Regions from separate parts of the Cytobacillus sp. Bva_UNVM-123 genome, predicted to be linked through region 4. Evidence: predicted binding sites of a transcription regulator. Region 4 holds the regulator's gene; each other region holds the start of a gene.
The links. The regulator Rex, encoded in region 4, represses fermentation and respiration genes when NADH is low (regulators of the CRP and FNR family bind a similar motif). The targets are predictions, from matches to a motif close to TTGTGAAATATTTCACAA.

Region 1 (5,474 bases), 2.0 Mb from region 4:
CCGAGTGATTGAGGCTTCAAATGGAACAGAGGCATTGAAATTGCTCGAAAAAGATACATGTATACTTGCCATAGTAGATATTATGATGCCATATATGAATGGTTATGAATTAACAGAAGAAATTCGCAAAAATTATGATATTCCAGTGCTATTATTAACTGCCAAAAGTGAAATTGGAGATAAGGAAAAAGGCTATCTTTCAGGAACAGATGATTATGTTGTAAAGCCGTTTGAACCGAAAGAATTGCTATTTCGAGTAAATGCATTATTAAGAAGATATGGGAGAGCATTGGAGTCGAATATTCGAATCGGTTCTATGTATATTAATAAAAAAAGCTATGAAGTCGAATTAAGTGGAAAAACATATATTTTGCCGCTCAAAGAATTTGAACTAATATCTTATTTAGCCTCCCACCCAAATCGAGTTTTTAGTCGAAGTCAATTAATTGAGCATGTTTGGGGGATGGATTATGATGGAGACGAAAGAACAGTTGATGTCCATATTAAACGATTAAGGGAACGTTTTTCAAATACTGCTCATGATTTTTCTATTAAAACAATTAGAGGTGTTGGGTATTCCATGGAGGTTCAATAATGCGATCTCTATACGCTAAGTTTGCTGTTTCAACCATACTCATTATGTTAGTGAGTGGACTTATTTCCTTTCTGCTTTCAAATTATTACTACCAGAACACATTAAAAAAAGAAAATGATAAGAAGATTGTTAACATGGCTTTAGAAGTCGCAGATTTTATTCATGCACATGATGAGATAAACTTTAATGAATACTTTGAACATATAGGTTCCATTGGTTATCAAATTTATGTTGAAAATGAATATGGATTTAAACAATATTATGGAGCAGAATATCGCAAACATAATCTTCCGAAAGAATCTGTTCATAAAGTACTCAAAGGGGAAATTTATCATGGAATTGGTGAATTTCCACACAAAACTTTTGTGACCGGTTTTTTTGCTAATGAGCTACGTAATACAGTTGGGGTTCCTTTCAAGATTCAAGGAGAGCCCTATGCGCTATTTATTCGGCCAGATATTAAACTGCTGTTTAGTGAAATGCATGTTTTATTTGGTTGGTTAGTCGTTGGGATTATTGCTTTTAGTATTGTATTTGTCCTCATTAGCACGAAGTATCTTGTTCAACCAATCAGTCGTTTAAAGAAAGCGACAGCACTGATTGCAGACGGAGATTTTGGGATCAAACTTAAAACAAATCGACATGATGAAATAGGTGAGTTAACGTCAAGCTTTAATACGATGGCTCGAAAATTAGAAAATGTAGATGATATGAGAAAAGAGTTTATCTCAAATATTTCTCATGATATTCAGTCCCCACTGTCTAATATTAAAGGGTATATGAGACTGTTAAAAAACAGTCATTTAACAGATGAAGATAGACAATACATTGGAGTTGTAGATGCAGAAGTAAATCGTTTGTCGAATTTGACGAAGCAGTTATTGCTCTTGTCTTCAATTGATAGTAAGAAAGGCATGATGGAAACAAAAAGCTTTAATATTAGTGAACAAATCAAAAGCTTAGTAAGGCAATATCAATGGAGCCTAAGTGAGAAAGGAATTATGATGAGCTACTCACTGCCTGAAGCTTTTATCGAAGGAGACCCATCTTTACTTCATTCGGTTTGGGACAATCTTTTGACGAATGCGATTAAATATAATATTGAAAATGGGGAAATTGAAATAACGATAAATGAAACAGAACTTGAATTTATCATCACTTTTAAAGATACAGGGATAGGGATGGATAAAGATGTACTTGAACGAATTTATGACCGTTTTTATCGAGAAGATACTTCAAGAACACGCATTATCGAAGGAACCGGACTTGGCTTGTCCATAGTCGAATCGATTATTGCCATTCATAACGGTAGAATTGAAGCTACAAGTAATAAAGGAGCAGGAACGATCTTTACGGTAAGATTACCAAAAAAAAGAAATGAAAAAAGTGCTGAATAAGAGTAGCTACTCTTATGTTCTGCACTTTTTTAGTTTGTAAAGTGTTGTTCATATTCCGTTCATATTCGTAGGCTAAATTAAAGTAGGAAGGCTGAGGCTGCTAAGTTCCAACATCAATATTTTAAAGATAAGTCTTAAAGCATATTAATATCTTTAACACCATATTCATGTTTACAATGATAGTACTGGTATTTTTTACTTTTAATGGAGGCTAGAAATAATGAATCAAACTTACAGTAAACGATTGCTTAGATTATCTGCCATCTTTGCCTTTATTGGGGCATTCTTAGGATCTCATATGGCAGGAGCAGGGGATTATGCATTTCGACCCATTCATGCACACCTACTAGTTGTTGGTTGGTTAACATTGTTCGCTTGGGCTATCTTTTATAAAGTTTTTACTCCGAAAATCGGTCTATTAGCAAAACTCCATGTTAATACTGCGATTATCGGGTCGATTGGTTTAACAGGTGGAATGGCACTGTTTATCTTTAAACCAGCATTTCTCCCAAGTGTGGTAAATACGGTTTTATATATTGTCGGTGGCTCCATTTTATTACTAAGCTTTCTGTTTTTCCTTTTTTTAACATTTGCAAAAGAAGAAAAATAACAATGAAAAAGCACTTGGAATTCCAAGTGCTTTTTCATTCTAACAATTCGACTTAAGCTTGCACAGTATTCTTATTGAATGGCTTTCGAATGAGTGGAATGACAAAACGGTCTAAACCAAATTTTCCAGCATTATAACCAGCAACTAAAATAAATATTGTTAATACGACCATCTGTGCATTTGTACTTACTGTTCCAGAGAAAAGAAATGCAAAGTTCATGACAATACCGAAAAAAGCAGCTGCAGTTGTTAGACATCCGAGAATTAAACCAAGCCCTACTAAAAGCTCTCCCCATGCAACAAGAAAAGTAAATAATCCAGCATTTGGAACAGCCACACTATCTAAGAAGCTTGCCCACCAAGCTTGAACTGCTGGATGGTCACCAGATGCTTTAGCTACCGCCCCTTGAAGAAAACCTGCGGCATCAAATTCACCAAAAACTTTTTTATACCCGGCAGTAAGCCAAGAATAACCAAGATACAGTCTAATAATAGTTAACAAGCCAGCAGCAATTTGGCTTTCTCTCAACCATTTTACAAACATCCCCATCTCTTCCTTTCAAAAATATAATTATTATTACATTTATAGAATATCATGGAAATAAAAACAAAACTGCGAATTGTGATCTAAGTCACAAATTAGTAAAAGTAATTTGACAATATCATGAAATATTTCCAGTTTGCAGGATCTTATCGAATATACTCAATTGTATGAAAAATAAAGTGTGGAAATCAATTGAAAAAACATAAAATGAATTTGTCAATAAAAAATGTGCGTTAAATTTGTCAATTTTATGAACTATTCCTTGTTAAAATATTGGAAATGAATTATACTTTTTTTAAGACGCTATGTAATGGAGGGGTAAGGGATGATTCGAATTTTAGCGGCCGGAATTGGTGGCTTTATATTAGTATTTATTGAGTCTTATATTGTCCTCTACTTCAAAGGCTATCATACGATTGAATTTGGAGGAATAAGGCCGTTTGTTAATGTATGGGCGATGAACTTTTTTCTCTTGCTCACGATCTTAACACATATTAAGTTTTGGCATGATGAACGTGAGGCTGCTAGAGAAGGAGCTTCTCCAGAATAATAGGAAGAATAATGTGGCTTGTCAGGTGCTTTTTAAGCACTTTTTTTTGTTTTAAGGGAAATAATTACTCCCAAGTATATACCATTTTTAGGTAGTTTCAAGAAATTACGTGATCATATTCCAAATGAGGATGAAAGTAGAAAAAGTTGCTTGCATAAAGTTATCTAACTATTTATAATTATCATAACAAACGAAAACTTTGCTACTTTAAAATAATTTTTAATTTTACAACTAGAATTCTTTTATAGTTTGTAATCTTCCTTTATTTGGCAAACTATTTAAATTACATAATATATCCAGAAGCTTTTATAACATTTTAAAATATTAAAATAGTAAAGATCGTTTGGAAAATAGAGAAGGGGGAAATACTTTGAAAAAGAGATTATCAATCTTATTTAGCTTGTTGCTTGTTCTTAGCATGTTCCTTGCTGCTTGTAATGGGAATAAAGCAAGTACAGGTGAAGAAAAGCCAAAAGATGAAGGAAATAAAGAGCCGGCTGCCGAGGAGGTTGCACAAGATTTACGAATTAATATTAATACAGAACCACCTTCCTTGCACCCAGGTTTAGCAAAGGATACGACTTCAGGAACTGTATTGCGCCAAACTTTTGAAGGATTAACACGAATTAATCAAGACGGTGTTGCAGAGAATGCGGCTGCAGAAGATATTAAAGTTTCAGATGACCAAACAGTTTATACATTTAAATTACGTGATATGGTCTGGTCAAACGGTGATCCTGTTACTGCAAAAGACTTTGAATATGCTTGGAAATGGGCCTTAGACCCAAAAAATCAATCTGAATATGCTTACCAATTGTATTATGTTAAGGGTGGTGAGGCAGCAAATACAGCTGGCGGCTCTTTAGATGATGTTGGTGTTAAAGCATTAGACGAGAAAACACTTGAAGTTACACTCGAGAACCCAACTCCTTATTTCTTGGAGTTAACAGCTTTCTATACTTACTTACCTATCAACAGTAAAATTGCTGAAGCAAATCCAAATTGGGCAAATGATGCTGGCGACAATTACACAACGAACGGACCTTTCGTTATGACACAATGGTCTCATAGCGACAAAATTCTTTTAAAGAAAAACGAACAGTATTGGGATGCAGATTCTGTAAAGCTTAACTCAATTGAGATGATTATGATTAATGATCCAAACACAGAGCTGTCAATGTTTGATAATGGCGAGCTTGATTGGGCTGGGATGCCAACAGGAAATCTTCCAACAGATGCGATGCAGCACTTGAGAGATGAAGGACGTCTCAATGTTGAAGCAATTGCTGGGGTTTATAATTATAAGTTTAACGTAACGAAAGAGCCATTTAATAATGTGAACATTCGTAAAGCATTTACTTATGCAATTAACCGTCAAGAATTAATTGAGAATGTTACACAAGGTGAACAACTTCCAGCAATGGCAATCGTACCGCCATCAATGTTCCCTGAAAATGAAAAAGGCTATTTCGCAGATAATGATGTAGAAAAAGCAAAAGAATTTTTGCAAAAGGGATTGGAAGAGCTAGGATATAAGGATGTTTCAGAGTTTCCTGCTGTTACACTTTCTTATAATACAAGTGAAAATCATCAAAAGATTGCTCAAGCGATTCAAGATATGTGGAAAAATAATCTTGGAGTTGAGGTAGAGCTTGATAATCAGGAATGGGCTGTTTTCCTTGATAAGATGACGGCGCTAGATTACCAAGTTGGTCGAATGGGATGGCTAGGAGACTTTAACGATGCGATTAACTTCCTAGAAATGTACCGTGATGCTG
Region 2 (5,474 bases), 450 kb from region 4:
TAGAAGGGGGAAACCTTGTTTTAGCAACAACCATCGGGATGTTAGTAGGTTCTTACCTTTTCGGTTTCCTTGCTGATATATTCGGTCGAATCAAAATATTAGCTGCAACGATTCTCTTATTTTCCGTTGCAACAGCCCTTATCTATATCGCAACTGATTACTGGCATTTACTATTTCTTCGCTTTCTAGTTGGAATGGGTGTTGGAGGAGAATTTGGGATTGGAATGGCGATAGTAACTGAAACATGGTCAAAAAATATGCGTGCCAAAGCGACCTCGGTTGTTGCACTAGGATGGCAATTGGGTGTGCTTGCTGCCTCTATTCTCCCAGCATTAATCGTTCCACATTTCGGATGGAGAGCTGTTTTTTTATTCGGGCTCATCCCTGCATTATTAGCTGTTTTTGTTCGAAAAAGCTTAACAGAACCAAAAATGTGGGAGCAGAAGAATCAATATAAAAAAGAGCTACTAATAAAAGAGGCAAAAGGAAAATTAACTGAGGAAGAAGGAAAACAGCTTAAAAATTTAAAAGGGTTCCCTCTAAAAAAACTATTTGCCAATAAGAAAATCACCATTACAACAATTGGCTTAATCTTAATGTCCTTTATCCAAAACTTCGGCTATTACGGAATTTTCACGTGGATGCCAACAATTTTATCTCAAAAATATGGCTACACATTAGCAAAAGCGAGTGGCTGGATGCTCATCTCGACTATCGGAATGTTAATCGGAATCGCCGTTTTTGGGATATTAGCAGATAAAATTGGACGCCGGAAAACGTTCACGATGTACTATATTGGTGGAACGGCAGCATGCTTAATCTACTTCTTCTTACTAAAAGATGAAACATTATTACTATGGGGGAGCGCGATGCTCGGATTTTTTGCAAACGGAATGATGGGTGGCTTCGGAGCGGTATTAGCAGAAAACTATCCTGCTGAAGCCCGTTCAACTGCTGAAAACTTCATTTTCGGAACAGGCCGTGGATTAGCAGGCTTCGGACCAGTCATCATCGGTTTACTAGCAGCTGGAGGCAGCTTACTAGGAGCATTATCACTTATTTTCCTCATCTATCCGATAGGTTTACTCATTATGCTTATCTGTATACCAGAAACAAAAGGGAAAGTTATACATTAACATTATAAATAAATGGTCTGATCAGGGTTGTCCTATTGTTTATAAGGGCAACCCTTTTCGTATGGGAATGAAACGGAGCATAATGATTCCATTTTGTATGAATCGGAAAACAGTGGTGTTTCGATTCCCGAAATTAAGGGCGGGGTAAGTAATGAGAACGGGTTCGTTAACTTGATTCCTGAAATGATGGAGTTAAGTAATTATCGGGAAAAGGTTGGTCAACTTGATTCTCGAAACGAAAGGGTGAGTAATTATCGGGAAAAGGTAGATCCACTTGATTCCCGAAACGAAGGAGTTAAGTAATTATCGGGAAAAGGTTGGTCAACTTGATTCCCGAAATGAAGGAGTTGAGTAAAAATCGGGAAGAGGTTGGTCCGCTTGATTCCCGAAATGAAAGGGTTGAGTAAAAATCGGGAAAAGGTTAGTCCACTTGATTCCCGAAACGAGAGAGTAGAGTAAAGATCGGGAAAATGTTGGTGAACGTGATTCCCGAAACGAAAGGGTTGAGTAAAAATCGGGAAAATGTTGGAGAACTTGATTCCTGAAATGAAGGAGTTGAGTAAAGATTGGGAAAGGGTTAGTCAACTTAATTCCCGAAATGAAAGAGCAGAGTAGTTATCAGGAAAGGGTTGGTGAACTTGATTCCCCAAACGAAGGAGTAGAGTAAAGATCGGGAAAAGGTTGGTGAACTTGATTCCCGAAATGAAGGAGTTGAGTAACTATGGGGAAAATGTTGGTGAACGTGATTCCCGAAACGAAAGGGTTGAGTAAAAATCGGGAAAAGGTTAGTCCGCTTGATTCCCGAAACGAGAGAGTAGAGTAAAGATCGGGAAAATGTTGGTGAACGTGATTCCCGAAACGAAAGGGTTGAGTAAAAATCGGGAAAAGGTTTGTCAACTTGATTCCCGAAACGAAAGAGCTGAGTAGTTATCGGGAAAAGGTTGGTGAACTTAAATCCCGAAATGAAGGAGTTAAGTAATTATCGGGAAGAGGTTGGTCCGCTTGATTCCCGAAATGAAGGAGTTGAGTAATTATTGGGAAAAGGTCGGTCCACTTGATTCCCGAAACGAGAGAGTTGAGTAATTATTGGAAAAAGGTTGGTGAACTTGATTCCCGAAATGAAGGAGTAAAGTAATTATCGGGAAAAGGTTTGTCAACTTGATTCCCGAAAAGAAGGAGTTGAGTAATTATCGGGAAAAGGTTCGTCACTTGAATCCCGAAATGAAAGAGTTGAGTAATTATCGGGAAAGGGTTAGTCAATTGATTCCCGAAACGAAAGAGTTGAGCAGTTATCGGGAAACAGTTCACCCTCTTAATTTTCCCAAAAAGCTTTTCAATCCCACAACAATATTAATTATTGTCTCAAACTATCCCTGCTTCAGCTGTTTCTTAACCTCAAATGTTCATCATTTCGTCACAATTATTTTTTCTCACATGTCCTCAAGGCATCTCTTGAAAAACATAATTAACTTTTTAAACTAAAAAGTATAAAAAGTATGATAACACCGCCATTATCTCATTTTACATTTAATCCCACCCGAAAAAAATGTCGATTAAAACCATCCTTCATGTCGGAAAAATCAAAAATATATGTGATACAGTTCACTTTGTTGAGAACGGTTCCCAACTATGATGAAAGTGAAAAAACTAATAGGGGGGATAATGATGGGAGTTCCAAATCCAAAGGACAAAAATAAAAGGGATACAGAATCAGTAAAGGGGACTATTTTTTCCGTAGGTGTTGTCGGGGCAGTCATTCTTATTACGTATTTCATCATGTATGGACTTTATATGGTTAGAATTTAAGGGGGGATTAAGATGAAAATGCATCGTTCGGAAAAAGTGTGGCTCATAATAAGTTTTGGTATGATTATGGCTTTTATGTTTCTTACAGGCTACCAAGCATTTGCACTCGATATGGCGCCGCCAAGTGGAAGTGAAAGAATTGATTCATCAAACGTCGATAATATAGCACCATTTGATAATCCAGGTGTGAAAGAAATCGGCGAAAACGAATATGAGGTTGTTATGACATTGCAATTATTTAGTTTTACACCTAGTGATATTGAAATTCCTGCAGGGGCAACCGTTCACTTTATTATGACATCTAAAGATGTTGTACATGGCTTCCAAGTAGCAGGCACGAACCTCAATGCAATGGTAGTACCAGGATATGTACAAAAAATAACGCAGAAATTCGATAATCCTGGAGAATATTTAGTGTTATGTAATGAATATTGTGGGGCTGGTCACCAATTAATGGGAACGACCATCACGGTTAAATAAAGGGGGGATATTCAGTGGAAACAGCTATCTCGCATAAAGGAAATACAAAAATAATAAATCAACAAGCAAATAAAGTCCTTGGTATAAGCCTTGAAGATGCTAAACTTTCGAAATCATATTTATCTGTTGCTTTTATCGCATTGCTTATCGGTGGAATTTTTGGTTTATTACAAGGGCTAAATCGTGCAGGTCTTTTAGACTTACCGACATGGCTTAACTATTATCAAATATTAACAGCACATGGATTATTACTAATCGTCGTGCTATCGGCTTTCTTTACAGTCGGATATTTCTACGCTGGGATGTCACATGTTTTAGACGGACTTCTTCCGAAAGTAAGGAAAATAGCTTGGATCGGCTTCTGGTTGAAAATGATTGGCTTAGTACTCGTTGTTGTCATGGTGTTAATGAATGAAGCATCTGTCATGTTTACATTCTATCCGCCAATGGCTGCACATCCAGTCTTTTACTTTGGCCTAGTGTTTGTTGTCTTAGGGCTTTGGATGAACTGCTTAGGCTGTTTCATTCAAGTGGCTAATTGGAGAAAAGCGCATAAAGGGCAGCACCTTCCCATTTTAGCTTTCTTTGCAACAGGTGTATTTGTTCTAATCTTAGGTGCAACCGCTTTTGTAGCAGTTGAAGTTCTATTCATGATTATCCCTTGGACTCTCGGCTGGGTTGATACGATTAATGTTATGGTAGCGCGAACATTATTCTGGGCATTCGGTCATACAGCCGTGAACATCTGGTATTTAACAGCCGTCTCAGCATGGTATAGTATTGTACCGAAAATTATTGGTGGTAGACGTTTTAGTGATACATTAACACGGGTTGTCGTCATTGCACTTGTCATTATGAATATAACAGGTGGATTCCATCACCAAATCGTTGACCCTGGTATTTCACCATCCGTTAAATTCATGCACGTATTTATGAGCTTAGCAATTGGTTTTCCTTCATTAATGACTGCATGGGCCATGTTTTCAGTATTTGAAAAAACAGGTCGTAAAAAAGGTGGGAAAGGACTGTTTGGTTGGTTCAAAAAATTACCTTGGGGCGATGTTCGTTTCTTAGCACCATTTATTGCAATGGCAGCATTCGCTCCAGCTGGTGCAGGCGGGATCGTTCAAAGCACAAACCAGTTGAATCAAGTTGTTCATAACTCTATGTGGGTTGTTGGACACTTCCACTTAACTCTCGGAATGTCTGTAGCCTTAACATTCTTTGGCCTAAGCTACTGGCTCGTTCCATATTTATCAAAACGTGTATTAACACCAGCCATGAACAAATTTGGTGTCATCCAAACGATTATTTGGACAATTGGGATGATTATGATGTCTGGAACTATGCACTGGGTTGGACTACTAGGCTCTCCACGCAGAACATCTTATTCAACTTATGCAGACAATGCAACTGCATTAAGCTGGGATCCGTATTTACTAGTATTAGGAGTAGGCGCAACCATCCTTCTAATTGGAGCGATTATGCAAGTATATGCAGTATTCAATCTTATGTTCTTTGCACCTAAGGGAGAGACAGAATTCCCTATTGCAGAAAAAGAAGAAGGAGCTTCCAAAACTCCATATTGGACAGAACGTTGGGGCGTTTGGGTAGTGTTAATGATTATCGTAGTCGCCATGGCATATGTTATTCCATTAGTTGATTTCATTGTCAATGCACCACCAGGATCACCAACATTTAAGACTTGGTAATAACTGAAAAGTAAATAGCGAAATGAAAAATAAATAGGAGGTAGCTTACTGTTAGGCTATCTCCTTACTAGTAAAGGAGGGGATCTCCTTGAGTAAAAAGCGCCGAAATTCCATTTCATTACTCATCGTTCTGCTGTTTGGAATTGGTTTATTTTATACAGGTACTGACGGTTTTACCGCTTTTACCGCAGAAACAGCAAGGGTAAGCAAACTTATAGATAATAAACCGTTATTTCCAGAAGTTGTCATGGAGGATAGCTTCGGCAGAAAATATTCGATTGATGAATTTCACAATAAGTACGTATTTATCACCTTTATCTATACATCCTGTGCAACAGTC
Region 3 (5,474 bases), 1.5 Mb from region 4:
AACAAATAGGATAGAAAGGAATGCGCTTGTTTGCATTGTCGCCCCTTCATGAACATAATGAGTGAATTCCGTAACCTCCATGAACAAGAAGCCAGCTCCTAGCGCTAAAGTTATGATAAACCAAGCAATTAATCCTTTAAGATTGTGCCGGCGCATTTCGAAAATGGCAAGTCCCATCGTAAAGCTGCTAGTTAAAAGCAACAGTGTCTGAATGATTACATCTTTGATTTCAAATAAATCCTGTTGTGTTGGTCCACCAGCGAAACGTTGATTAAGTACACCATATACGCTGAAGAGGGTTGCAAATAGAATAATCTCGGCTCCAAGGAAAACCCAAAAACCAAGTATATTCATTCGGTCTTGCTCGGTTTGGTATTCGAGCGGCAATGATGTATTGACATTAGCTGACATGATTATGCACCTCTCCATCTTTCGTGCGCCATGATTTTTCAATTGCTTTTATATCCTTTATTTTTACGTGATAGCCGTTGTTATAATCAAAGGAACGAATGATTAAACCTGCGAATATACCAATTGTTGCGATGGCAGCAGCAATATGCCATTCAAATACTAGGAAGAAACCTGCCACAAAGAATACTCCACCCATAAATACAGGTAAGCCAGAGTTATTAGGCATATGGATTTCTTCTAGTTCACTGTCTTTCAGTGTTAAACCATGTTTTTCTTTTTTCATATACCAGAATTCATCAAGCCGATTAACTTCAGGAGTTTTTGCGAAATTATAAAATTGAACAGGTGTTGCTGTTGACCATTCAAGAGTTCTAGCGTCCCAAGGGTCACTTGGTATATTTCGATCTGCATGGCGATAACTCCAATAAATGTTATAGCAGAAGATCGCAAAACCAGCTGCTAAAATGACGGAACCGATTGCTGAAACTAAGAATAGTGGGGCAAACCCTGATTCTGCTGAATACGTATAAGCTCTTCTTACTGCACCATTTAATCCGAGGAAGAACATAGGCATGAACGTAACATTGAAGCCTATGACAAATAACCAGAAATGCCATTTTCCAAGTTTTTCATTAAGCATAAAGCCGAACATTTTTGGCCACCAATAGTAAAGTCCAGCGAACACAGCAAAAACGACTGCCGGAATTAATACATAGTGGAAGTGAGCAACTAAAAATAATGTGTTATGATATTGGAAATCAGCTGCTGCCATTGCAAGCATTACTCCAGTAATCCCACCAATTAAAAAGTTTGGAATAAAGGCTAAGGCCCAAAGCATAGATGTCGTCATTTTAATCCGACCTTTTCGCATGGTAAATAACCAGTTAAACATTTTTACTCCAGTAGGGATGGCAATTGCCATTGTTGTAATGGAGAAAACAGAATTCACAGCTGGACCAGAGCCCATTGTAAAAAAGTGATGAACCCACACGAGCATACTTAGAAATGCAATCCCAATAATCGAACCGACCATAGCTTTATATCCGAATAATGTTTTCCGTGAGAAGGTAGCAATGACTTCTGAGAAAATGCCAAATGCAGGTAGGGCAACAATATATACTTCAGGATGTCCCCATAACCAGAATAGGTTTGCCCAAAGCATATCAAGTCCGCCACCAGACAATGTAAAGAAATGTGTTCCATATAGGCGATCAAATGTCATTAGGGCAAGTGCGACAGTAAAGATCGGAAATGCTGCAACGATAATGATTGATGTAATGAGAGTTGTCCAAGGGAACATCGGCATTTTCATTAATGTCATGCCTTTCGTTCTCATTTTCAAAATGGTTACAATAAAGTTAATCCCTGAAATTAAAGTCCCAATACCAGCTATTTGAATAGCAACTGCATAGAAGTTATTTCCGATACCTGGACTAAATTCTTTCCCTGCAAGCGGAAAATAAGCAGTCCATCCAGCATCAGGAGAGCCCCCAACGACGAATGAAATATTAAAGAGCATTGCCCCGCTGAAGAAAAGCCAAAAACTTAGAGCGTTCAATTGAGGGAAGGCAACATCCCTTGCTCCAATTTGTAATGGCACAATAAAGTTCATTAATCCAATAAGGAAAGGCATAGCCATAAATAAAATCATGATAACGCCATGGGTTGTAAATACCTCATTATAATGCTGTGCATCCAAAAAGTCCATTTCTGGTCCGGCTGTTTGCGCCTTCATCATGAGGCCATCCATTCCACCACGGAAAAACATAATGACGGCTGCTAAAATATACATTATTCCAATTTTTTTATGATCGACTGTTGTTAACCATTCCCGCCAAAGCCATTTCCATTTTTTAAAATAAGTAAGTCCACCTATGATGGCGAGCGTTGTTACGAGAATAGCAATCTGTGAGCCGAGAATTAACGGGTCACCAGTAATAAATATTTTATCCCATTTAATGTCCATGTTGCTCATCTCCGTGTTCTGTATGGTTGCCATTTTCCAAGTTTTGTTGTTGATCTTTATTTTCAAAGATTTTTCCTGGATAATCATGGCCACGATATAATTCTGGGTTTGTAAATGTTTTAGAATTATGATCAGCATGGTTAACCCATTCTAAATGAGTATTAGAGTATGTTGATCGTCCAAGGACAGTAGGTTTTAGAAGCTCTTCATATTGTTTTTCTGTCAGTTTTGGTGCCTTTGTTTGTGCTTCTTTAACCCATTTTTGAAAATCCTTTTCTGTTTGGGAAAGCACTTCAAATTCCATGTCAGCATATCCACGGCCATTAAAGTTTGTATTTTTACCTACATATGAACCAGGGTGGTCCGCAACAATATACAATTCAGTTTCCATCTTATTCATCGTATATTTTTGCCCACTTAATGCCGGTATCCAAAACGACTGCATCGTTCCTGAAGATGTAAGCTTGAAATGAACGGGACGATCTTCCGGAATGTTTACATAGTTAACGGTTTCAATTCCTTGTTCAGGATAGCTAAAGATCCATTTCCAATCAGCAGATGTAACATTAATCGTAATAGGTTCTTTATTTTCATAGCCATCAGGAATCTTTTCTAAGGAATATAAGGTTTTTACAGTGGGAATTGTTAAAGCGATAACAATGATAATTGGAATACCTGTCCAGATAACTTCAAGCAAAGTGTGACCGTGCTCCTCTGGAGGCTCATAATCCATATTTTCTGGTTTTTCTCGATACTTCCAAATAATGACGATAAATAATGTTATTACTACAATAACAATTAGGAGCATCCATAAAAGTGACCAGTTGATGAGGTTTGTAATGCTCCGTGCCGAAGGACCTTGTGGTTGAAATACGACTAAATCGCATCCACTTAGCAGCATCGCTGTAAAAAGTCCTACAACAGCCAGCATAACCTTTTTTGATTTCATGCAATTTCCATCCCTTTCCATAAAAGAAAAACTATTGTTAAATAATTCACAAATTAAATCTAGCAAAAATAACTTTTGCTAGATTTAAATGAATGGCTTGAAACATAATCACATTTCCACTGTGTAGATGATAATAACATAGGTCAATTTATGATTTTGTGACAAAAAAAGTAAGGAAATAATTTACATGTTGATGAAAGTAGGGCGAAGGAGAATAAAAGTTGATATATAAACGTTTTCAGGACTGTTGTATTTTTGACAAACTAGTGAATGATATATTTTGAAGTTTTTCCAATATAATAATCAATTAATGGATATTACCATAAATAAAAACACCTTCCTAAATTTCAAGAAAAAAACCACTCTCTAGTTGATAACAGAAAGTGGCTCATCCTTCATCGTTTTCCTTTTTTCCTCTTCAAAATTGAAAGCAAGAGACTGATGACAATCAAAATGATAATCCCAGATCCAATTGATTGATAGTCTTTCCCATTTGAGTTTGTATTTGTCTCTGTCTCCTTATTTTTTTGTTTTTCAGTACGTTCAGTTGATGACTTGTCCTTTTGCTCGGTAGCATACATTCCTCGTCCTGAGCTTTTCGCTTCCTCCATCGCTGAAATAATTCTTTCCTCATATAAATAATTTCCATAATCATAAAAACCTTTCACTAAACCAGCTTTCGTAATTTCCTCTTGTTGAAGTTTCCCATCTACCCAAACCCAAGCAAGCAACCGATCATATTTATCAAATAAAGCATTTCCATCTGTTTCAAGAATAATTTCTCCTTGTTTTAAAAATGAGCATGTATATTCACTAGCTTCTTTTCCATATGGTTCGATTCGATTCGTACTTTCGGGTGTATCGATATAAAGAAATCTTGTTTTATATGTTTTTCCCTTAATATTAAAATGTGCGGTATCCCCGTCAACACATTTCAATAGCTCAGCAGGATATTGCTGTCCTAGCTTCAAGTTGCCCTCAGGATTTGTCTGCTTAGTGTTTTTGTTGGAACTCACAGGGGTTTCCTGTTTTGTTTGTTGGCTATCTGTTGGAAAAGAATAACCTTCTAAGTCAATCTGGTCTTCATTTAATCGGGAAGAACAGCCAGAATTATTATTGTATTTTTTTATAAGTTCAATTAATTCGGGCATATTTTTGGCCTTTTTAGCAAGCTCTGTTGGATTATGTAAATGGTAAACACAATCTGATCGTTGAAAATGGCCGCCTAACTCATCACGTGCACCAGGATGTGCTTCGGAATTAGATGGGAAGAGGAAGATAAATCCTATTAAAAGAATAAGGAACCGCTGTCTTAAATAATGCAAATGAATCCCTCCTATGAAACAATCATTCGGTTACATATCATATCATAATTAATAGAATAATTTAACAAAGCAATTAAATAAATGCAAAAAGAAATCGGAAGTTCCGATTTCTTTTTGTTAGATTGTACCTTTCATCATATTTTTGCTGTCATGTTAATTTTTAATAATGGGCTCTAATTGCCTGACAATTTCTTTAAGAAGTTCGTTTACGGTTAAGTGTTGCTCGTTTTGTCCTCGTAAAAGTGCAGCGTGTAATAGCTTTGCAAATTCATAAGAATATACTTTTGTACCCATCCGTTTTAACACCTTCTAATGATTTCATTCTATTCAGTTTCTGATCAATTATAGTATATTTATTTGTTGTTAGATTGTGCCTATCTAATTAATTGCCTTATTGCTTTACAGATATTGGATTAAATTGTAAAATAAATTAAAATAAAATGTTCGTTATAAAGTACATAACCCCCAAAAAGAAAAAGAACCATCCGAACAGTTTAATAAATCATAGCTATTCTTTTCATTCCTTGATAAAAAGGAGGATCATGATGATTTTAAAAAAAGCTGATATTGATCAACTATTAGAAAAGACAACAGAATTGGCAGATGACGATTATAACTATTTGGTGAAGTATATAGAGATTGATACATTACTTGAAAAAACGGCAGATTGGTAAGATGAGCATTAGAATCCTCCCGAAATAAGGGAGGTTTTTTTCTGGATAATTATTGTAAAGAAAATGTAACAAAAATTGGTTCTCTTCCGTCAATTGCAATAAAGGAGTGAAGCTGATGAAGAAAAAATGGTTTTTCTTTAGTACAACAA
Region 4 (5,474 bases):
TTGCCTTGTTGAACAACTTGTTCAAGAACTGGAAGGATTTCTTGAATGCTTGCAATTTTCTTATCAGTGATTAAGATGTATGGATTATCAAGGATTGCTTCCATTTTATCAGAATCTGTTACCATGTAAGGAGATGCATATCCACGGTCGAATTGCATACCTTCTACAACATCAAGTTCTGTTGTGAAGCCTTTAGATTCTTCAATTGTAATAACACCATCGTTGCCAACGCGCTCCATTGCTTCAGCGATTAATTGACCAACTTCTTGATCATCAGAAGAGATAGAAGCAACTTGTGCGATAGACTCTTTTCCTTCGATTGGTTTAGAAATAGATTTTAGTTCTTCAACAGCAGCAGCAACCGCTTTTTCGATTCCTTTACGGATACCCATTGGGTTTGCGCCAGCTGTAACGTTTTTAAGTCCTTCACGGATCATTGCTTGAGCAAGAACGGTTGCAGTAGTTGTACCGTCACCAGCAACATCATTTGTTTTGCTTGCAACTTCAGCAACAAGCTTTGCACCCATGTTTTCGAAAGCATCTTCTAATTCGATTTCTTTCGCGATTGTTACACCATCGTTTGTAATTAATGGTGAACCAAATTTTTTCTCAAGAACCACGTTGCGTCCTTTAGGTCCAAGAGTAACTTTTACTGCATTTGCAAGAGCATCTACACCGCGAAGCATTGAACGGCGAGCATCTTCACTAAATTTAATCTCTTTTGCCATAAATAAAAACCTCCTCGAAATATTTGAACTACGTTTTTAGTTTAGGAATTTAACACTGTGCGGCATTAACCGATAACAGCAAGAATGTCGTTTTCACGTAAAATTAAATATTCTTTGCCTTCGTACTTCACTTCAGTACCAGCATATTTTGAGAAGATAATACGGTCGCCGTTAGCAACTTCAAGGGCTACACGCTCACCATTCTCAAGAACACGGCCAGTTCCAACAGCAACGACTTTACCTTCTTGAGGTTTTTCTTTAGCAGTATCCGGCAATACGATGCCGCTTGCAGTTTTTTCTTCAGTTTCAACAAGCTCGATAATAATTCGATCACCTAGTGGCTTTAACAAGTGAAACAACCTCCTCAATTAATATGTAATTTTTATTATTAGCACTCTAATGACTTGAGTGCTAACACAATTATTATATTAATGAATCTCACATTTATTTGCAAGGGTGAAGCTCAATTTTTTGTAAAAACTTTCTTATCCTCCTTTTTTCAGTATTTACAATTTGAAACAAAAGCCCTTTTATGAGTAAAATAGAGTGAAACTTCAATCAGTGGGAAGTAGGGGTGTTACAGCCCGTTAATCTGTGATAAAGATTAGTTCATTAGTTTTTTTGCCTAGAAAATTTGATTTTATTGTAAGGAGAACAAACATTGAAAAGAGTTTATTGGATTATTCTCATTGCCTATATTGCGATGCATCTTTCCAGTTTGGTCGCTGTGCCACTAATTATTTTTGTAAGCGCCTTTTTTGGTCAAAATCCTGAAGAAATGAGATTATTTGCTGCTACAGCATGGATCGTTTTCAGCTTTTCCGTTACATTAATCATTACATTGCTATTGCTCCGTAAGGAAATGACGAATAAAGACTTAATGAGAGATTCAGCTTCTCCGTTAACTTCAGTTGCATGGGCAATTGGCGGTGTATTTCTAGCGATGATAGCCCAATTGGTTGCCGCCAATATTGAAAGATTGCTTGGGATTGAAATGGGTTCTGAAAACACGCAAGACATTTTAAGACTTATTGAAGCTTCTCCCATTGTCATTCTAGTCAGCTCGATCATCGGGCCAATTCTAGAGGAAATTGTTTTCCGAAAAATTATCTTTGGTACATTATATAAACGACTAAATTTCTTTTTTGCAGGACTTATTAGCTCGATTATTTTTGCTATTGCCCACACTGATTTCAAACATATTCTTCTATACACTGCGATGGGCTTTACGTTTGCTTTCCTTTATGTGAGAACAAAGCGGATTATCGTGCCAATCTTTGCCCATACAGCAATGAATACGCTCGTCGTCTTGATTCAGTTTAATCAAGATAAAATTGAAAACTGGTTAAAGAAAATGGAACAATTTCAAGCCTTTATTGGAGGATTTTTATGAGAAGGTCACCATTAGTTTCAGGTATTTTTTATATTATACTCGGCATCCTCTTCACTTATATTGCTATTCAATACATAGAGAGAGAGCAAGGGTGGGGGATTTTTACTTATTTTCTTATTATCCTGGCAACTTTTGATATCGGTTCAGGTTTGCGCTTGATCGCTTTGCATTTTAGAATGAAACATGATCAACAAAAAAAATGAAGAGGCTGGGACAAAAATATTTTAGCCTATAAAAAAACCGAACTATTTTACGAAAAGACAATTAAGTACTTCGTAATAGTTCGGTTTTTACTTTTTTGGTACGTTGTTCCTTAAAATATCATTCGGTTTTACAAAGTGGAAATTTAGTTATGTCCCAGCCTCTTCTTTTATATGGGAAAATCATTTACCATTTACTACCTTTATCATGAAATTTGCGCTTTTTAATTCTCTTTTTCTGAAGGATAGTGCTTTAAAAAATAGATAAGTGATTGAAGTTCAATAGCAAGGTCAATGTGATGAATTCTAATTGTAGGTGGTACAGAGAGACGTGCAGGTGTAAAATTCAAAATGCCATTAATCGTACTCTGCACGATTCGGTCAACAATCGGTTGGGCAGCTAGAGCTGGTACTGTTAAAATCGCTACTTCTATTTGATGCTCAGCGATAATCTTTTCTAGCGCATCCATATGATAGATTGGTACATCCCCGATCGTTGTACCAACTTTAGTAGGAGATACATCAAATGCTACTTCAATTTTTGTATTATTGTTTTTAAGAAAATTATAATTTAGAAAGGCTGTTCCTAAATTACCTACCCCAATAAGTGCCACTTTCGTAAGTTCATCCTGTGCTAATGTTTTTCGGAAAAACGATAGCAAATAATTGACATTATAGCCATAGCCTTTTTTCCCTAGTGCACCAAAATATGAAAAGTCTCTTCGAATCGTTGCTGAATCAACTTTCACTGCATCACTTAGCTCCGCAGATGAAACTCTAGTCTTGCCTGATGCATGCAAATTTTTGATGAAACGATAATATAGTGGAAGTCTTTTTGCTGTCGCTTGTGGAATCTTAATTGTCTCGTTTGCCATTCCATTTTCCCCTCTCCCAAATGCAGCGTTGAAAAATAAGTTTGCCTTGGCATAATTCCGTCAGATCTTCACCTTCAATTACATACAAGCTAAATTCTTCAATCGTTTTGAGAGAGAGTTTTATTTTCTTGAGCACAAAATAAACCTCTCTCACTGATTTTATTAAAGAATTTCTCTTTTAAAATCACCATTCTTGCCGCCAGTTTTTTCTACTAAATAGGTTTTACCAATAATCATCCCTTTATCAACAGCTTTACACATATCATAAACTGTTAGAGCACATACAGAAGCCGCTGTTAGCGCTTCCATTTCCACACCAGTATTTCCTTTTGTTTTCACGGATGCCATAATTATCAATTTATACTCTTCTTCACGTGGCTCCCATGAGAAGGAGATATCCACACCTGTTAATGGGATTGGGTGACACATTGGAATTAGCTCCCATGTCTTCTTGCAAGCCATGACACCAGCTACTTGAGCAACCGCAAGAACGTCGCCTTTTTTCATTTTGTTTGATGTAATTTTTTCATAGATCTCTTTATTTACAGTAATACTAGAATAAGCTATTGCGGTTCGGAATGTTTCAGGCTTAGCACTGACATCTACCATTTTAGCTCTACCCTCTTGATTAAAATGTGTAAAATCCGCCATATAAAAACCCCTCTCTTTAAAATCATACACTATTTTTATCCAATTGTGAAAGCTATGTATGTTTCTTCACATATCTTTTTTTTTACCCGCAGGCATCCCTTTATTGCCCTACATATATGAATAGGTTACACTATCTCTAGAGTATAGAGGTGAAAGAAATGATTTTATTACAAATAAATCAGCTAGAAAAAAACTTCGGCGCCGATTCTATTTTAACGAATATTAAGCTAGAAGTACAAAATCGAGACCGAATTGCTCTTGTCGGCCGTAATGGAGCCGGTAAGTCTACCCTATTAAAAATAATTGCTGGACAAGTTTCTTATGATGCGGGTGAAATTATCAAGCCAAAAGAAGTAGAAATTGGGTATCTCGCTCAACATACAGGATTAGAATCAGATCGCTCTATTTGGGATGAAATGTTAACCGTTTTCGCTCATTTAAAAAAGCAGGAAAAAGAACTGCGTAAGCTTGAAGAAAAGATGGCAGATCCTGATTTAATTGCCAATCATAAAGAATATGAGCGAATTTTATCTGAATATGACACCCGACAGCTTCAATTTAAAGAACAAGGGGGCTATCAATACGAATCAGATATTCGCTCTGTTCTCCATGGTTTAAACTTTCAATCCTTTAGCTATGATACAAAAATAGCAGCATTGAGCGGTGGGCAGAAAACAAGGCTTGCTCTCGGTAAGCTACTACTGACAAAACCTGATATTTTAATATTGGATGAGCCGACAAACCATCTTGATATTGATACTTTATCGTGGCTAGAACAATATTTACAAGGATATGACGGTGCTATTTTAATCGTATCCCATGATCGATACTTTTTAGATAAGGTCGTCTTGCAAGTTTATGAATTATCAAGAAAACAAATAAAGAAATATATCGGAAATTATAGTGCTTATCTCGAACTGAAGGCAGCAAACTATGAGCGCGATATGAAGCTTTATGAAAAGCAACAACAAGAAGTAGCTAAGCTTGAAGATTTTATTCAACGAAATTTAGTTCGTGCCTCAACGACGAAAAGGGCTCAAAGCAGAAGAAAACAGCTTGAAAGAATGGAGCTTCTTGACCGTCCACAAGGGGATGAAAAGTCAGCAACATTTGGCTTTCAAATCGAGAAACAATCAGGAAATGAAGTATTAAATATTCATTCCGCAACTGTTGGTTATGATGATTTTGCCGTTTCTCAAGCGATTTCCATTCGAATTGCACGTGGTGAAAGCATAGCTCTTGTTGGTCCAAACGGGATCGGAAAATCTACCTTATTAAAAACATTAATTAATCGTTTACCACTAATATCTGGTAGTTTTCAGCTCGGGACTAACGTAACGATCGGCTATTATGATCAAGAACAGGCAGAGCTTTCATCTAATAAAAAAGTGTTAAATGAATTATGGGATGAATATCCACTAAAGCCTGAAAAGGAAATTCGAACAGTGCTTGGGAATTTTCTATTTTCTGGTGATGACGTCTTAAAAACCGTGTCAACTTTAAGCGGAGGAGAAAAGGCACGCTTAGCTTTAGCAAAACTCATGATGCAAAAAGCAAACTTCTTAATTCTTGATGAGCCGACAAACCATCTTGATTTAGATAGTAAAGAGATTTTAGAGAATGCCTT

Region 1: a site for Rex is predicted at 3,223-3,240, ahead of KDN24_RS13990 (DoxX family membrane protein). Genes of this name have one in related genera too.
Region 2: a site for Rex is predicted at 2,727-2,744, ahead of KDN24_RS06255 (cytochrome C oxidase subunit II). Genes of this name have one in related genera too.
Region 3: a site for Rex is predicted at 3,361-3,378, ahead of qoxA (cytochrome aa3 quinol oxidase subunit II). Genes of this name have one in related genera too.

Annotation. Positions count from the first base shown of each region.
Region 1 covers NZ_CM177772.1:2,810,978-2,816,451, reverse strand. Annotated here, with positions in the region: gene KDN24_RS14005 (response regulator transcription factor) at 1-595, shown strand, start outside; gene KDN24_RS14000 (sensor histidine kinase) at 595-1,992, shown strand; gene KDN24_RS13995 (hypothetical protein) at 2,213-2,602, shown strand; gene KDN24_RS13990 (DoxX family membrane protein) at 2,655-3,146, opposite strand; gene KDN24_RS13985 (hypothetical protein) at 3,472-3,696, shown strand; gene KDN24_RS13980 (peptide ABC transporter substrate-binding protein) at 4,067-5,474, shown strand, end outside.
Region 2 covers NZ_CM177772.1:1,296,988-1,302,461, forward strand. Annotated here, with positions in the region: gene KDN24_RS06245 (MFS transporter) at 1-1,136, shown strand, start outside; gene KDN24_RS06250 (hypothetical protein) at 1,230-1,439, shown strand; gene KDN24_RS06255 (cytochrome C oxidase subunit II) at 2,802-2,942, shown strand; gene KDN24_RS06260 (cytochrome c oxidase subunit II) at 2,955-3,422, shown strand; gene KDN24_RS06265 (cbb3-type cytochrome c oxidase subunit I) at 3,437-5,134, shown strand; gene KDN24_RS06270 (SCO family protein) at 5,223-5,474, shown strand, end outside.
Region 3 covers NZ_CM177772.1:2,347,194-2,352,667, forward strand. Annotated here, with positions in the region: gene qoxC (cytochrome aa3 quinol oxidase subunit III) at 1-411, opposite strand, end outside; gene qoxB (cytochrome aa3 quinol oxidase subunit I) at 401-2,377, opposite strand; gene qoxA (cytochrome aa3 quinol oxidase subunit II) at 2,367-3,326, opposite strand; gene KDN24_RS11690 (thermonuclease family protein) at 3,722-4,651, opposite strand; gene KDN24_RS11695 (YwzD family small protein) at 4,805-4,945, opposite strand; gene KDN24_RS11700 (hypothetical protein) at 5,197-5,325, shown strand; gene KDN24_RS11705 (beta-propeller domain-containing protein) at 5,441-5,474, shown strand, end outside.
Region 4 covers NZ_CM177772.1:842,855-848,328, reverse strand. Annotated here, with positions in the region: gene groL (chaperonin GroEL) at 1-728, opposite strand, end outside; gene groES (co-chaperone GroES) at 794-1,078, opposite strand; gene KDN24_RS04205 (CPBP family intramembrane glutamic endopeptidase) at 1,390-2,121, shown strand; gene KDN24_RS04200 (YdiK family protein) at 2,118-2,324, shown strand; gene KDN24_RS04195 (redox-sensing transcriptional repressor Rex) at 2,546-3,196, opposite strand; gene moaC (cyclic pyranopterin monophosphate synthase MoaC) at 3,359-3,847, opposite strand; gene KDN24_RS04185 (ABC-F family ATP-binding cassette domain-containing protein) at 4,006-5,474, shown strand, end outside.